One region of the Arthrobacter sp. TJ-254 genome, then DNA from elsewhere that is predicted to be linked to it. Evidence: riboswitches for the same ligand, from Rfam matches in the RefSeq annotation. Region 1 holds a riboswitch; each other region holds the start of a gene.

Region 1 (3,247 bases):
CGTTATCTCCCACGGTGACCTCGGTTGAAGGATCGATCGTGGAGAGGAACTTCTCGGCGAGGTCGGCGGGGGTACGCGGCGCATCGGCGGGGAGCTGCTTCAGCACCTCACCGCGGTCCGGAAGCACAGCATGGGTCGCTTCCTGGGCGCGGGAATCATAAAGCCAGACGTCGTCGTCGTTGAGGATGGCGTCGCGCTGGGCGAGACGGTCCTGCACCTGGATTCGTGCCTTGTCGGGCCCGTCGATGTGGACCTGGGCGGTGTGCTCACCGGTGAGCAGTTCGAAGGCGGCCGAGGCGCCATCGGAGCTGCCGGCACTGGGCCCCATGGTCTGCAACTCGGGCAGGCCGAGCTCGGAGGACTGCTCGATCGTTCCGGAGAACGCGCTGTCGTAGCTGTCGGCCACGAGCTCGAGCAGCTCCTGGGCGGACTTCTCCGGCAACTGGGGGCTTGCCTCAGCGAGGGTTGGGCCAACGGCGGCCGTTGTTATGATCACCGCCGGGACGATGCCAGCGGGGAGCCAACGGAGCCACTTCTTTGCCATGAGCTTGCCTTCCAACGGTGCTTTGCCCCCTTGCCCCATTAACGGTACTCCTGCTTGCTGGGAGGATGCAGGATGTTTCGGGCGGTCCTGTCCTGCCCTCACCGTAACCCTGCTTCTGCCGGCCCACACTCACCGGCCGTGCAGGTGACAGATGATTTCGGGCGAGAGCCTCGATACCTCCCTCAGCGGAAAGAGACAGAGGCGTTGTCAGTGCCGCCGGGCGTAGCGTCGAACGGCAATCCCGTGCGCGTGCACCAGCAGAGACCGTACCTGCTCGGCTGTGGCGGCACCAGGGTTGAGGATGCTTACCCATGCCTGCGAACCGTAGACGGGATGCGGCAGGATGCGGTCCGGTGCTGTGAAGTCGAAGTCGGCCAGGTGCATGGCGTGATCTGTCGCGGGATGTCCGGTCAATAACTCATATTCCTTCTTGCCCACCGAAATATTGAGCCGGAAAACGCCCGGCCGATTCAGGTTCGAGGCCATATCAAAGCCTTCATAATCGCTGACGACAATTGTCGCGAAGGGGAAGCGCCGGTTCTCTGGGGTATCACCGTTGGGGTCGTAGAAAAAGAAGGTATCGCCCCAAGCTGCCTCGGGTGCTCCGTTCTCCTTCCCGGCAGTCTGCGTTACGACGCCGGCCAGGTCTGAGACGAAGTCGATGATCTCGTTTTCCTCCACCCGATAATGCTTTCAAACGCCGGAACGCGGGTAAAGGACCACCCCGTGACCGGTTGTGACGGGGCCTGTGGCGGAGGAGCGCTCCAATGCTGTTAGCTGTAGCCATAACCATCCCGAGTGGCCGAGAGACCTGGATCGACGACGCCACAGCAACCCTCTTCGTGTAGCTGCGAAGAACGGTGCTACTGCCAGGACCGATGGAGAAGCTACACGCTTTCGTTGGTCTGCCCCGCCGTGCTTCAGCACGTCCGCGGGCGGTCACTGGCTGTCCTGTTTGCCCTCCATCGGGCGATAATTCAGGAGCCCAGCGTGACAACAGCAAGCCACCGCACTTTCAGCAAACCCACCACCTTCAGCACCCCCGACTCGCCGAAGACCCTCCGCACCCTCTCCCTGCTCGCAGCAGCCACGGGTCTCATCCTCACCACAAGCGGCTGCGGAGGATCGGCGGCGGCAAGCGAGGACGACACCTTCGTCTTCGCCACCGGCAAGGACATCTCCTGCCTCGATCCCCACGTCAACGGCGATATGCCTCAGGCCTCAATCGCGGCGAACTACCTCGACTCCCTGGTGTCCCAGGACAGCGAGGGCACCATCCACCCGTGGCTTGCCACGAACTGGTCGGTCTCGGACGACGGCCTCACCTACACCTTCACCGTGCGCGACGACGTCTACTTCACCGACGGCACGAAGCTCACAGCAGAGGCGGTCAAGGCCAACCTCGACCACATGGTCGATCCCGATACGCAGTCGGGCACCGCCGGCGGCTACCTCAAGCCCTACGTCGGCACGGAGGTCGTCGACGACACCACGGCGGTCGTCACCCTCAACCGCCCCTATGCGGCCTTCCTCGAAGTGCTCGCCCAGCCGTTCCTCGGCATCGAGTCGCCCGAGGCGCTCAAACGCCCGCAGGCCGAGAACTGCAACGCCCCGGTGGGCACGGGCCCGTACCGGATCGTCGATTACGTTCCGCAGTCCAAGGTCAGCCTCGTCCGCAACGAGAACTACAACTCGGCGCCGCCCTACGCGCAGCATCAGGGGCCGGCGCACATCGAAAAGATTGAATGGCGGATTGTCCCCGAGGACTCGACCCGCTACGGTCTCCTGCGCGCCGGCCAGGTTGACGCCCTCGACCTCATGCCGTCAGTCCACTTCGACGAGGCTGAGGCCGACTCAAACGTCGAACTGATCCTCCAGGACCGCCCCGGCAATCCGACGAACCTCATGCTCAACACCACCCGGGCGCCTTTCGACGACCTCAACGTGCGCAGGGCCTTCCTTCTCAGCACCTACGTCGATGCCGGCATCCGCAGCGTCTACTTCGGCACGGTGACCCGCGCCGGGGGACCGCTCAGTTCCACAACGGGCTTCTACTCCCCGGACTTCGAGAACGTCTACGATCCCGACCCCGACGAAGCGGCCCGCCTGCTCGACGAGGCAGGCTGGACCGGGCGCGACGACGAGGGCTACCGCGTGAAGGACGGCCAGCGCCTGAGTGTCCACTTCCCCTACACGCCCGGCGCCTGGCCCACCGCACACCAGGCCCTCGTCACCCAGATCCAGGCAACCGCGAAGAAGGCCGGATTCGAGGTGCTGATCGAGAACGGCGACGGCGCGAGCGTCAGCGAACTCGGCAACAACTTCGACTACGACCTCCGGGCCGACTACTGGAACACCAACACGGCCGACGTCCTGCGCATCGTGTTCTCCTCCGAGTACACCGAGTCGGCGGGCTTCGTGCCGAACGGGTCGGGCTTCCGCAATCCGGAACTCGACGCGATCCTCAACGACGCCCTCGCCACGGACGACCCGGACGTGCGCAAGGACCTCTACTACGAGGCGCAGCGGATCATCAGCGACAACGCCCTCCAGCTCCCGCTCTACAACCAGGCAAGCCAGGTGGCGCTCCGTAGCGACCGCTTCACCTCGCTCACCCTCGAACCGAGCCTCTCCCTTCCCTACCTCTACGACGTCACGGCGGTCGATTCCGAATGAGCACCTCCTCCCTCGAACCCCTCAGCG
Region 2 (3,247 bases), on a different contig from region 1:
ACGGGCCGGCCATGGCCCGCACCGTCTGGGGGAACCCGCGCCGCTACCTCGACTCCTACTGGCGCAAATTTGCCCGCCAGGGCTGGTTCCTCGCCGGGGACGGCGCCCGTTACGACGACGACGGCGACATCTGGATCCTGGGGCGGGTTGACGACGTCATCAACGTCTCGGGGCACCGGCTCTCCACGATCGAAATCGAATCGGCCCTCGTCGCGCACCCGCTGGTCAGCGAGGCCGGCGTGTGCCCCGTCGCCGACCCGCTCACCGGCCACGCCATCGCCGCATTCGTCGTGCTGGCACCCGGTTCGGGCGGAACGGGCGACGTCGAATCCACCCTGCGCCGGCACGTTGCCGCCGAGATCGGGCCCATCGCCAAGCCGGGTGCCGTCATCGTGGTCCAGGACGTGCCCAAGACCCGGTCCGGGAAGATCATGCGCCGCCTCTTGACCGGGCTGTACGAAGGATCGCCCCTTGGGGACACCACCTCCCTGCAGAACGAGGGGTGCCTCCCGGGCATCTCCGAGGTGCTCGCGCGGCGGTCCTGAAGCTTCGCCTACTCCGTCTTGGAGCCCATCCAGGACTCGAGCGGCTGGGTCGGAATGTGGACGTGCTTCATGTCGTCGGGCTTGGGCGTGCTTGGGAAATAGTCGACCGGGGAATCTCCGTCGGCGGCCGCAGCCGCGGCGTCGACCAGCCCGAACCGGTCCCGCACCCTGCCGAAAAAGTCAGGCTCATGCAGGCGCAGCATGCGCAGCGCCGAAGGGCGTGCGTAGACGCCCACCCAGTCCCCCGGGTTCAGCACCCCGACAATCCGGCCGTCGACGGACATCGATACCTGCCCGCTGCGCTCGAGCACGCGCACCGACACCAGCTCGTCCGCGGCAACGACAAGGCTGCGGTCGAAGACCATGTGAGCTGCGACGGGCGTGAAAACCAGGGCGTTGGCGCGGGGCGAGACGATGGGTCCTCCCGCAGCGAACGAGTAGGCCGTTGATCCGGTGGGCGTGGAAATGATCAGGGCGTCTGCCGAATAGGAAACGAACCGGCGGGCCCCAATATAGACGGCGACGCTCGCCTGGCGGTCCCGGCTGAGCTTCTCGAAGACAACGTCGTTGATTGCGGTGATGTCCATGCAGACGCCCCAGCCCAGGACCTCCACCGCGTCGTCCCGGACCAGCGGCGATTCCGCAACGGGTCCCTTGGGATTGTGGATGAGCGCCCCGAGCTCACTGGGGATCTCAAGGGGCCTGCTCGAGCGGATGGTGAGGGTGAGGCGCTGTTCCTCGATTGTCTCGTCGGCGATCACGGCCCTGAGGGCTTCGACAAGGTTCTCCGGCTCCACCTCGGCAAGGAACCCAAGCCGGCCCACATTCACCCCGAGGACAGGGCACTGGCAGGACATCGCCACAGCCGCCCCGCGCAGAAAGGTGCCGTCTCCGCCGATCGTCACAACGAGGTCAAACGGGCCGAGCGGCACGTGGTGATGCGTCAGGTGGCCCTCGTCGTCCGCCGACCAGACATCCACCTCCGTGACGGACACGCCGTTCTCAGCGGCCCAGCTCTTGAGGGCCTCCGCCGCGTCAATGGCCCGTTGCTTTCCTCCATGCACCACGAGCCCCAGTGATCGCAGATCCACTGCCAGCTCCTTTGTTCGCTCAACAAGTGACGGTGGGCCACCGCCGCGGGGTATGAGCCAGGCGGCCAACCTCGCCGATGACGCCACGTGACGCAAACCATACTCGAAATGCCCCGCAAGTCCACCCGGCGCCTTCCTGCCCCGTCCAAATCTGCGCCGACCCGGGGCGACACATTTCTTGGTGCCGGGCACCCGTGCTGTCACACTCGGTAATGACCATCCCGAGCGGCCGAGAGATCTGGCTTTATGACGCCGCAGCAACCCTGGCCAGCGCAGAACGCGCTGACAGTAGGGTGCTACCGCCAGAACCGATGGAGGATTTGTGAGCACAGTCGATTATTCGCAGCCCCTGAAGTTTGCCTACTGGGTCCCTAATGTGAGCGGGGGGCTCGTGGTTTCCACAATCGAGCAGCGCACCAGCTGGGATTTCGAGTACAACAAGAAACTTGCGCGGATCGCCGAGGACGCAGGATTCGAATACGCGTTGTCGCAGACCCGCTACGCGGCGTCGTACGGCGCCGACAAGCAGCACGAGGCGACGTCGTTCTCCCTCGCCCTGCTCGCCGCAACCGAGAGGCTCAAGGTCATCGCCGCCGTCCACCCGGGCATGTGGCATCCGGGCGTGCTGGCGAAGTTCATCATCACCGCCGACCACATCTCCAACGGGCGCGCGGCCGTCAACATCGTCTCGGGGTGGCTGAAGAGCGAATTCACCAACTTCGGCCTCGACTGGCTCGAACACGACGAACGGTATGTGCGCACGGAGGAGTTCATCCGCGTGCTGCGCGGCCTGTGGACCCGGGAAAGCTACACGCAGACGGGCAAGTACTACTCCATCTCGGATTTCACGCTCAGCCCGCCGCCCGTTGATGTTCCAGGCCGCCCCCACCCCGAAATCTTCTTCGGCGGCAATTCCACTGCGGCCCAGGCCGCGGCGGGGCGGGTTGCCGACTGGTACTTCTCCAACGGCAAGGACCTCGAGGGGTTCAAGGAGAACATCGCCGGGGTAGAGGCCTCCGCCACGGCCGTCGGCAGGTCGCCCCGGTTCGGCCTCAACGGGTTCGTCATTGCACGCGACTCCGAGAAAGAAGCACGCGAGACGCTGCGCGAGATCGTCGCCAAGGCCCATCGGCCGGCCGTTGAAGGCTTCCGCGACGCGGTGCAGGAGGCCGGGGCCTCAACGGCCGACAAGAAGGGGATGTGGGCGGATTCCTCCTTCGAGGACCTCATCCAGTACAACGACGGCTTCCGGACCCAGCTCATCGGCACGCCCGAGCAGATCGCCGAACGAATCGTCGAGTACAAGAAGATCGGGGTGAACCTGCTGCTCACCTGCTACCTGCATTTCCAGGAGGAGGTTGAAGCGTTCGGCAGGGATGTCCTGCCGATTGTCCGCTCCCTCGAAGCCGACCTCGCCGCCAAGGCAGGCGTCGACTTCCACCTCGAACCTCTCCCCACCAAGGCAGGCGTCTGATGACTGAGAAAACCTTCGGCTTCCGCACCCGCGCGCTTCACGCGGGAGGCACTCCCGATGCCACCCACGGTGCCCGCGCCGTGCCGATCTACCAGACGACGTCGTTTGTCTTCAAGGACACGAACGACGCCGCCAAT
Region 3 (3,247 bases), on a different contig from region 1:
TTGAAGCCGGGTGGATCACCAGGGAGCGCACGTCCCCAACGTTCGCCACATGGGAGTGGAGTTCGAGCCCGTCGACGAAGCGCTTGCCGGCCTCGATTCCGCCGGCGATGTCGAAGGAGACGATGGCACCGGTGCCGTTCGGCCCGTACTTCAGCCCGCGCTCGTACCAGGGGCTTGAGGGAAGTCCGGCATAGGCAACGGATTCGACGTCGTCGTGCAGTTCAAGCCACTCCGCGACGGCGCGGGCGTTGGCGATGTGGCGTTCCATGCGCAGGCTGAGCGTTTCGAGGCCCTGTGCGATCAGGAAGGCGTTGAACGGGGAGATTGCTGAGCCGAGGTCGCGCAGGAGCTGCACGCGCGCCTTGAGGATGTAGGAGAGATTGGCGCCAAAGGCGCTTCCCACCCCGAGGTCCCGGGCGTAGACAAGCCCGTGGTAGCTCTCATCGGGGGTGTTGAAGCCGGGGAACTTTTCCGGGTCGCGGCCGTAGTCGAAGCGGCCCGAGTCGACGATGACGCCGCCGATGGCGGTGCCGTGGCCGCCGAGGTACTTGGTGGCGGAGTGGACAACGATGTCGGCACCCCACTCGATGGGCCGGATGAGGTACGGGGTCGAAACTGTCGCATCGGCGATCAGCGGGATGCCGTTGTCGTGGGCGACCGCGCTGATTCCCTCGATGTCGAGCACGTCCTGGCGGGGGTTGGAGACGACCTCGCCGAAGAACGCCTTGGTATTGGGCCGGACGGCGGCGCGCCACTGCTCGAGGTTGTCGGGGTTCTCCACGAAGGTGGTTTGGATCCCGAATTTCCTGAGGGTGTGCCGGAAGAGGTTGTAAGTGCCCCCGTACAGGCTCGGGCTTGCAACGATGTGGTCGCCCGCCTCGGCGATATTGAGGATGGCGTAGGTTTCGGCCGCCTGCCCCGAGGCGAGCAGGAGGGCACCCACCCCTCCGTCGAGTGAGGCGATGCGCGTCTCAACGGCCTCCTGGGTGGGGTTGCCGATGCGCGTGTAGATGGGGGCAAGCTCCGTGAGGGCAAAGCGGTCGGCGGCGCTCTGGGCGCTGGGGAAGACGAACGACGTCGTCTGGTAGATGGGCAGCGCACGCGCGCCGGTTGTTGAATCGGGGGTCTGGCCGGCGTGGATCTGCCGGGTTTCAAAAGACCAGTTGCTCGACATGGCGCTCCCTCTGTTGCTCAAGGGGCCCCGGTCGACGCCGCGCCATCGAGGCGACGGTGGATCGGTAAGGACCCGCGCTTGCGCAGCGTCCCTGTGACACTGCGCCTGGTCTTCACCCGGGGCACCCCACCGCGGTTGGAGGGTTGCCGGCCAGCAAGCCGGGGCTGTGTGCTGGCACTCATGACCTGCCTCAATGAAAGCCGAGGGACCGGATTTCGGCAACCCATATGACTTCCCGTTAAGTAAGGTGCTCCTAAGTCGAGACGGGCGTCACAAAGTGCCACTATGTAGCCATGCGCTTGGACCATGTTTCTTATGCCTCTGAACCTGATGGACTCGCTGCCACCGCGGAGCGTATTTCGGCCGCGCTGGGCGTAGAAGCGGTGAAGGGTGGTGTCCACCCCCGTTTCGGCACACGGAACATGATTCTGCCCCTCGTCAACGGCCAGTACGTCGAGGTGGTCGAGACCCTGAACCATCCCGCCTCGGACAAGGCACCCTTCGGCCAGGCCGTGCGGTCCCGGTCCGAAGCAGGCGGCGGCTGGATGGGCTGGGTAGTCGCGGTCGATGACCTCACGCCGTTCGAAGAGCGCCTGGGCCGGCGCGCCGTGCCCGGCAACCGCAAGTTCCCCGACGGCCAGGAACTCACCTGGCAGCAGATCGGCATCAAGGGCCTGATCGCCGATCCGCAGGTCCCCTACCTGCTGCGCTGGGACGACGGCACCGAAGCACTCCACCCCTCGCAGGCACGCCCTGCGACCGCGCGGCTCGACTCGCTGACCATCGCCGGCTCCTGCGCACGCGTGACCGAGTGGCTCGGAATGCCCGTCGAAGCGCCCCTGGGCGAGGTGTCGGTCAAGTGGATTGCTCCGAACGGCACCCCGGGGCTGATGTCGGTGACCTTCGACACCGCGAACGGCCTCGTCGAGATCTAGTACCGGATTCCCCCGGAGTCCGGCATGGCCCAGCGGCTCGCCGTCGTCGTCCCGGTGTTCAACGAGCCCGGGATCGACCGCACCCTTGAGGCGCTGTACCGGCAGTCGGACCGCACCGGGATGGTGCTCTATGTGGTGGACAACGGCTCGTCGGATGACACCCGGGTGCGCATCGAGGCGTTTGGCCGGCTCCGGCGCGACTTTCCGCTCGTGGTGCTCGATGAGGAGCAGAAGGGTACCGGCGCGGCGGCCGACACCGGTTTCCGCAGGGCCATCGCCGACGGTTTTCCGTTGGTGGCGCGCACCGACGGCGACAGCGAACCCCGGCCGGACTGGACGGCGCGGATCCGCCGCACGTTCGCCGGGTACCCCTCGGTGCAACTGCTGGGCGGCACGTCCGTGCCCCTGCCGGACGCCTACCGGCGCCGGTTTGACCGCGTGCTCCTCGCCTTCCTCTTCCCTGCCCTCCGCGGAGCCCTCGCGCTGCGCCACCGCGACCCGGCTTGCCTTCGCATTGTCGCCGGCCACAACCTTGCCGTCCGCTCGTCCGCCTATGAGCGCGCGGGCGGTTTTCCCCGCACGTCGATCGATGAGCGCGACGAGGATGTCGAGCTCACCCTTCGGGTGGCCCGCACGTTCGGCCGGCGGGCGGTCCGCATCGACCGGCGGCTGAGAGTCGCCACGTCGATGCGCAGGATCCGCCGTTACGGGGTGCTGCGCACCGGCCTGCGCCATCTGCGCGCCGGAGCGGGATCCGGCGGTTCCTTGCCCGGCGGGCCGCCCGGCGGGTCAACCCACTTGCCGTGAATGCTCAGCCGCCCACCCCGATTGCCGGTCCGAGCAGGGCGAACCCGACGAACCCAGTGATGTCGAGGGCGGCGTGGGCAACGACGAGCGGCATGACGCGCCGGGTCCGGGTGTAGATGTAACCGAACACGAGCCCCATTGCCGCGTTTCCCAGGAACGGTCCGATGCCCTGGTACAGGTGGTAGCTGCCGCGCAGCAGGGCGCTCGTCACAAGGATGGCCGGCGCCGACCACCCGAGGGCACGCAGGCGTTCGAAGAGGTACGCCACCACGATGACTTCCTCGAGCAGTGCGTGCCTCAGGGCGGAGAGCACGAGCACCGGAACCGTCCA

What was found. A riboswitch is a leader RNA that binds a small molecule or an ion and turns the genes downstream of it on or off. The one in region 1 is predicted to bind S-adenosylmethionine.
Region 2: it holds a riboswitch for S-adenosylmethionine, as region 1 does, so the genes downstream of both, sfnG (dimethylsulfone monooxygenase SfnG) here and AC4D14_RS10220 (ABC transporter substrate-binding protein) in region 1, are expected to answer to the same signal.
Region 3: it holds a riboswitch for S-adenosylmethionine, as region 1 does, so the genes downstream of both, AC4D14_RS17080 (bifunctional o-acetylhomoserine/o-acetylserine sulfhydrylase) here and AC4D14_RS10220 (ABC transporter substrate-binding protein) in region 1, are expected to answer to the same signal.

The regions. Positions count from the first base shown of each region.
Region 1 is NZ_JBZCNF010000003.1:343,002-346,248, forward strand. Features, by position in the region: gene AC4D14_RS10210 (LolA family protein) at 1-544, opposite strand, end outside; gene AC4D14_RS10215 (DUF6194 family protein) at 752-1,225, opposite strand; SAM riboswitch class I at 1,331-1,429, shown strand; gene AC4D14_RS10220 (ABC transporter substrate-binding protein) at 1,535-3,220, shown strand; gene AC4D14_RS10225 (ABC transporter permease) at 3,217-3,247, shown strand, end outside.
Region 2 is NZ_JBZCNF010000004.1:186,358-189,604, forward strand. Features, by position in the region: gene acs (acetate--CoA ligase) at 1-545, shown strand, start outside; gene AC4D14_RS12355 (NAD(+)/NADH kinase) at 554-1,636, opposite strand; SAM riboswitch class I at 1,850-1,954, shown strand; gene sfnG (dimethylsulfone monooxygenase SfnG) at 1,959-3,110, shown strand; gene AC4D14_RS12365 (O-acetylhomoserine aminocarboxypropyltransferase/cysteine synthase family protein) at 3,110-3,247, shown strand, end outside.
Region 3 is NZ_JBZCNF010000006.1:160,749-163,995, forward strand. Features, by position in the region: gene AC4D14_RS17080 (bifunctional o-acetylhomoserine/o-acetylserine sulfhydrylase) at 1-1,174, opposite strand, end outside; SAM riboswitch class IV at 1,244-1,360, opposite strand; gene AC4D14_RS17085 (VOC family protein) at 1,468-2,109, shown strand; gene AC4D14_RS17090 (glycosyltransferase) at 2,134-2,916, shown strand; gene AC4D14_RS17095 (CPBP family intramembrane glutamic endopeptidase) at 2,921-3,247, opposite strand, start outside.